Regions from separate parts of the Gemmatimonas phototrophica genome, predicted to be linked through region 1. Evidence: riboswitches for the same ligand, from Rfam matches in the RefSeq annotation. Region 1 holds a riboswitch; the other holds the start of a gene.
What was found. A riboswitch is a leader RNA that binds a small molecule or an ion and turns the genes downstream of it on or off. The one in region 1 is predicted to bind cobalamin.
Positions count from the first base shown of each region.

Region 2: another riboswitch for cobalamin. It lies ahead of GEMMAAP_RS08125 (ABC transporter substrate-binding protein); the one in region 1 lies ahead of GEMMAAP_RS14810 (ATP cone domain-containing protein).

Region 1 covers NZ_CP011454.1:3,503,519-3,506,924, forward strand. The annotation lists gene GEMMAAP_RS14805 (S9 family peptidase) at 1-586, shown strand, start outside; gene GEMMAAP_RS20630 (hypothetical protein) at 781-930, opposite strand; cobalamin riboswitch at 1,353-1,552, shown strand; gene GEMMAAP_RS14810 (ATP cone domain-containing protein) at 1,749-3,406, shown strand, end outside.
Region 2 covers NZ_CP011454.1:1,960,092-1,963,497, reverse strand. The annotation lists gene GEMMAAP_RS08135 (ABC transporter ATP-binding protein) at 1-307, opposite strand, end outside; gene GEMMAAP_RS08130 (FecCD family ABC transporter permease) at 304-1,320, opposite strand; gene GEMMAAP_RS08125 (ABC transporter substrate-binding protein) at 1,310-2,236, opposite strand; cobalamin riboswitch at 2,370-2,576, opposite strand; gene GEMMAAP_RS08120 (hypothetical protein) at 2,587-3,406, opposite strand, start outside.

The DNA of each region.
Region 1 (3,406 bases):
GGGCGTCGTGGACTCGGCGCGCGTGGGACTGCACGGCCACTCGTGGGGCGGCTATCAGACCAGCTTCCTCGTCACGCAGACGAACATCTTCAAGAGTGCCGTGGCCGGCGCACCGCTCACCGACATGGTGAGCATGTACAGCTCGGTGTACTGGAACACCGGTGGCGCCAATCAGGGAATCTTCCAGAGCTCGCAGGGGCGCTTCAAGGGCAACTTCATCGAGAACAAGGATGCCTACGAGCGCAATTCCCCCAATCGCTTTGCCGACAAAGTGAAGACGCCGCTCATCATCATGCACGATGACAAGGACGGCGCCGTGGACTTCAATCAGGGGATTACGTACTACAACACGTTGCGGCAGCTGAACAAGGACGTGATTCTGCTGGAGTATGTAGGCGAGAATCACGGCCTGTCGCAGTTGCGCAACCGCCGTGACTATTCACAGCGGCTCATGGAGTACTGGGACGCCTATCTCAAGGAACAGCCGGCGCCGGAGTGGCTCAAGAACGGTATTCCGCGTCTCAAGATGGACGAGCACCTGCGCGAGCAGAAGAAGAAGCTCGAGGGGAAGAAGATCGCGATGTAATGCGGTTGGATTGGGTGGTGCAGCTGTTCACTTCACCGTGATCAGCTGCACCATCCCCTTCTCCGTTCGAGGAACTCCTTGACCCTATTTTTGGCCGGGAGTTCCAGCAGGGTCATGGCGTGCAGATCCTGCCCCACGTTGGTCAGATTGAACGTGACAATCCCGTTCTTCACCGTGGGCGGATTCTTGAAGCCCTAATCGGCGCCCTCCACCAACACATACTCCACCGTGGTGGCCACCTTGGGCAGCGCCTTGGCGGTCGCGGGGCGCGTCTGCGCCTCCAGGGGGGTGACCAGTGCGGAAATGGTGAGCGACAGAAGGGACAACAGGCTCTTGAAGCGCATCGCAACCTCGGCGATAACGTGCGGAAACGCACTACGTCCGGCGGAAAGGGTCCTACCCAACGGCCGTTGGAGGGTGCCCACGGGGCCGAGCGGTTGGAATCAAGGAGTCCCTGACAAGGCTGTCCGGCTTCACATTTCCTGACGGCAGTCGCTGGCTGTTTTCTTTGTCTCATCTTCAGGAAAACAGCCAAAAGTTCCCGGGAAAAATTGCCTTCATGTTCCGTCACTAACCCATTGTCAATAAACATCTTATCACAATTCTGCGACCACTGAAGTTTTACTCTGTCAGAGTGGCAGCGCGCCGCTCGAAAAAGAAGGCGGTTGCAATGTCAAACTGTCTCTTGACTCCCGGCCCCGAATGCCGGAAGTTGCTCCTCCTTGCTCGCCTGCACGTGTGTGGGCGGGCAAGGGTTCGCCACTGTTGTACGACATAGGGCACTGGTCACCGACCTCCTCCCCCAGGGGTCGGCGCTAAGAGGGAACCCGGCGTAACTCCGGGGCGGCCCCGCCGCTGTAAAGGACGACGAGGAAGCTTTCCGCCACTGTGCCGTGTCTGGCTCGGGAAGGCCGCTTTCGAGGACGAATCCTGAGCCAGAAGACCTGCCAGTGCCCGAGTCCGCGCGCCCCCTCGAGGGAGGGTTCGCCGGGGATCGTTGCGCCGCACCGCATTTCGAGTGCGCGCGACCCCGTTCGGGCTCCCTGCAATGTACCGCTGGGAGCTTTCGTGTTTGCCGCGACGTCGCGGCCGTCACGTACGACCGGTGAAGGTCCTCGGGGGGTGTGCCTCTCACCGCTGTATCCACCTCTGGAGAGCATTAATGACCACGTCCGTCGCCCCACGCAGCAGCGAAGTCCGCCCGACGTTCGGCAGTTACGACAACAGCGGTGTCCGCACCGTGACCGAAGTCATCAAGCGCGACGGCCGCCGGGCGCCGTGGGACCCGGAACGCATCACGCGCGCCATCGCCCTCGCCTTCTGGGCCTCGCGTCATGACGACGCCCCCAACCCGCACCACAGCGACGCCGCCCACCGCTTCGGGCTCGGCTTCACCGAGTTCGCCGACGTCTGCGAAATCACGCAGCTCGTCGTCAACACGGTCGAACGCAAGGCGCAGGAACGCACGCCCACGGTCGAGGAAGTCCAGGACATCGTCGAAATGATGATTGCCGCGCGCGGCCACTGGGATGTGGCCAAGCGCTACGTCATCTACCGCGCCCAGCGCGCCCAGGTGCGCCTCCACGCCCACGGGGAAAGCGGCCTGCAGGACTACATCTTCCTCTCGCGCTACTCGCGTTACCGGGATGACCTCGGCCGCCGCGAAACGCCGTCCGAAGCGTTCACGCGCGTCATGGACATGCACCGCGCGCACTTCGCCGACAAGCTCGACCTGCCGGTGGCCGGCTTTGGCGGACGTACGCTCAGCGCCCTCATCGACGAGACGGAATCGGCGCTGCAGCGCAAGGCCATTCTCCCCTCCATGCGCTCGCTGCAGTTTGGCGGCCAGGCCATTGAGGCGAACAACGCCCGCATGTTCAACTGCGCCTTCACGCACATGAACCGCGTGGACGCGTTCAAGGAATCGTTCTTCCTGCTCATGTCGGGCACCGGCGTGGGCTTCTCGGTCCAGAAGCATCACGTCGCGCAGCTGCCGCACTTCCCGGTGCGTGGCGCCGAGAACGAGCTCGAAGTCATTCACTACAACGTGGGTGACACGCTCGAAGGGTGGGCGGATGCGCTCGACGCGCTCGTGCACAGCTACCTCGACAACAAGAAGATCGAGTTCAACTACTCCGGCATCCGTCGTCGTGGCGCGCCGCTCCGCACGTCAGGTGGCCGGGCTCCGGGACACATCCCGCTCAAGAAAGCGCTTACCGCCGTTGAGCGTATGCTCGACAACGTGTCAGGGCGCGCGCTGCGTCCCATCGAAGTGTATGACATCCTCATGCACGTGGCCGTCGCAGTGCTCTCGGGCGGCATCCGTCGCTCGGCCACCATTTGCCTCTTCTCCGCCGACGACGACGAAATGGCGGCGGCCAAGACGGGCAACTGGTTCGAAACCAACCCGCAGCGCGGCAAGTCCAACAACTCGGCCGTGCTCGTGCGCAACGTGCACACCGAAACCGAGTTCCAGAAGCTGTTCGAGCTGCAGAAGGAATTCGGTGAGCCCGGCTTCTACTTCGTGGACGACGTGGAGTACGGCGCCAACCCGTGCGTGGAAATCGGCCTCGCGCCGTTCGCGGTGGTAGACGAGGCGGCGCAGGCCAAGCTGGCCGAGTATGGCCGCCCGGACGTGCCGCTGGGAAGCACCGTGAGCGGCTGGCAGATGTGCAACCTCACCACCATCAACGCCAACGCCTGCGAAGACGAGGCGGGCTTCCTGGCCTGCTGCCGCGCGGCAGCGTTGCTGGGCACGTTGCAGGCGGCCTACACGAACATTTCGTACCTCGGCGCCGCCACGCGCTTCATCAACGAGCG
Region 2 (3,406 bases), 1.5 Mb from region 1:
GCTGCGGCACGATGGCCACCTGTTGCGCGAGGTCGCGCGCGGTGCTCTGCGCGATGTTGACGCCGTCCAGTTCGATATGACCGCCAGCCAGCGGTACGCGGCGCAGCAACGCGCGTACCAGACTGCTCTTGCCGCTGCCGTTGGGGCCCACGACGGCCGTGACACATCCAGGCTGCGCGTGGAGCGTCACATTGGACAGCGCGGCAACCTCACGCTGCGGATAGCGCACCGTGACGGCGTGGAACGCGAGCGATGGGGCACCGGCATGACTGGGCGAACCAGACAGGGGTGAGACGCCGCCCGTCATGCGGCCACCTTGCGCAGACGCGACAGAAAGAACGGCACACCCACCAGCGCCGTCACGGCCCCGAGCGGCAACTCGGCCGGTGCGCGCAGCGTACGCGCCAGCAGATCGGCCGCCACCAGCAGCACGGCGCCGTAGACCGCCGACAGCAGCATCATGGGGCGGTGTTGTCGTGCCCCAAGTGCGCGGGCCAGGTTGGGTACCACCAGCCCGACAAAACCAACCAGTCCGGCAGCGGCCACCGTGGCGGCGGCCAGCCAACTGGCCACCAGAAATGTGCGCTGCGAGGCGCGATCCACGTCTACGCCGAGCGCTGCGGCGGGCTCTGCGCCCAGCGCCAACACATCGAGTTCGCGCGCGCGCCACACCAGAATGCCGCCCAGCAGCAGAACCGCCGCACCGCTGCGCAGGACGGCGCCCCACGATGCATCGGCGGCACTGCCCATCATCCACCAGAGCGCACCGCGGAGTCGTTCCGGTGGTGCGTCGGCAAGCGCCACGAGAATGGCCGCATTGGCAAAGGCCCCCACGACCACCCCGGCCATGAGCAACAATCGCGTGTCGCCACTGCCGCCTACCGTGCGTGCCAATGCCGTAACCACCAGCGTGGCTACAGCAGCGCCCGCGAAGGCGCAGGCCGTAATGAGCACAGGCGCCACCACACCAAAGGCCATGGCCATCACGGCGCCCACGGCGGCGCCGCCAGACACCCCCAGCAAATACGGTTCGGCCAAGGGATTGCGGAGCGTGCCCTGCAAGGCGCCGCCGCTCATGGCGAGCCCCGCCCCCACGATGGCGGCGAGCAGTACGCGCGGGAGACGCAAATCGCGCACGATGGAAACAGTGGATGACTCCCCAACGCCCCGGAGGGCATCCAGCACCTGTCCGACGGGCAAGGCGATGGCGCCGAGCGCGATGCCGAGCATCGCGACGAGCACCAACAGCACGCCCCCTAGCACCCATGGCCAGGCGGTACGGTTTTCGCTGTGGGAGGTATCCCCCGATTCAGCGATCACGCAAGGAATCCGCGAGTGCCGGGTGCAATGCCCGGGCGAGTTGAACGGCGGCCATCCCAAGGACCACGGACGGACGCCCGGTAACCACCGGGTCGTGCGTGATGAACCGCTGTTCGCGCACGGCGGCCAGCGCCCGCCAGCTGTCGTTGCGCCCCAGCTCAGTGGCCTGTGTGGCGCTCACAATCACGTAGGCCGGATTGCGGGCCATGACCTCTTCCATGCTCACGGATGGTGAAGGCTGCGCGAGCTCATGGAACACATTGCGAGCCCCGGCGATCTCCAGCAGTTCATCCATGTAGCTGCCCCCGCCAATGACCATGGGCGGGGTATTCCAGACGGGCCACACGACGGTGGGGCGATCGGTCACGCGTGCTGTGAGTGTTCGCACTCGATTTAGGGTGCGCTGCACCGAATCGCTGACGGCAGCCGCGCGTGCCGTTGCGCCCAGCGCCACCCCCAACGCACGCAACTGTGCGTGGAACTGCGCGATGCGGTCGACGCGCAGGGCGATCGTTCGTATGCCAGCGCGGGTCAGCGCGTCAGCCGCCGCGCGGTTCTCGGCGGTGGCATACAGAATGACCAGCGTAGGGCGGGCGGCGAGAATTGCTTCGACCGCCGGGCGAATCCCATCACCGAGCGCGGGGATGCGCTCCACCTGAGCCGGATACTTATCCCATCGGGAACGTCCCACGAGCCGCGCCTCGGCTCCAATGGCAAAGATTGCCTCGGTGGCCGCGGGATTGAGCGATACGACGCGCTCGGCGAACTGCGCATCGGTGGGGAGTGGTGCGCCAAAGTCATCGGTAACGGATGGCGCAGCCACAGACGCGCCCGCCGGTGAGGCGGACGACGCGGCACGATCGCCGGAGCACGCGACCAGCACGCTGCCGAATACCGGCAGCAGGATCGCACGCACCCTGCGTACCAATCGTGGGTGAGGAAACACGAACGGGCATCCTCTCCCACGAGAAGACGCCCGAGCACCCATGACGACGGTAATGACACGACCGCGCAGTCACGTTTGCACGAGCCCCCCCTCGAGGGTCTTCGTCAAAGAGAGAGCGCGGGTCGTCTCCTGGCTCCGGGCGACGTCACTCACCTTCCCAATCTTGCGATCAGTGGTGAACTGAGTGACGCTGCTGTGCAGTCCGTGAGGACCGCAGAGTTACCCGTTACAGTGGCGGGGCCGCACCGGCTTTTCACCGGTTTCCGTGTCCCGTGCTCGAAATCAGTTGTCCGTCGCACCCTGTGTGCGACGATTAGAACCTACCGTCCGGACCCGGCTTCAGCAAGCGCTTGCGTTAGCGCTGCCTTGAGCTCCGCGCGTCGTGCTTGATACGCGGCGGTAACCGCCGCCGACGGATTATCCTGTCGGGCATAGACGGCATCGAGGGCCGCAATCTCCTGCGCGAGCCGATCTCCGAGTGGCGTATCCGGCTCCTGCGGCCGCAGCGTGGGCACCACCTGGCCGCGCTTGCTGGCCGCGCGTTGCATGCTGCGCGTCAGTGCCAGCATCATGAGAAACCCTACCGCGACCAACAAGCCGGCAATGTAGAGATTGCGTCCGGGAGTCCCGCTGGACGGCAATTCGATAACCGCGTCGGCGTCCGGCTTGACGTCCTGCGACAGGAACCGACGGAAGTTGCGCCCTTCAAGTGCGACCGCATCGACTGAGGTGAAGCCCTGCCCTTTCACGGTGCCCTGCGCCTCTTCGAGCAGCACTTCAAAGACCACGGCGCCCGCTTCCGACCGCACGCGCAGTGGGAAGCTGCTGCTGGGTAGTTTGTACGAAAAGGCCACTTGCTTGACGCCGGGCGCGATCGGTGCGAACACCGAGACCCGGCCGTTCTGTGCCGCAAATGCATCGGGGGAGATTTCGCCTTCGTTGGCCCGCACATCGACGGCAGCGGCGGGAATTCCCACACTCCAGGTGGGCGCGGCGTTCGGTACTTCCGCCGCGATCAGCGTGGCGAGGCTGTCGTTGGAGAGCTCGAAGACCTCCACCACCGTGCGCTTGTCGGAACTGTCGGCTTTGCTGACAATGAGGTGTCGCCCCTTTACGGACAGGGGGAACGTGCGCGACGTG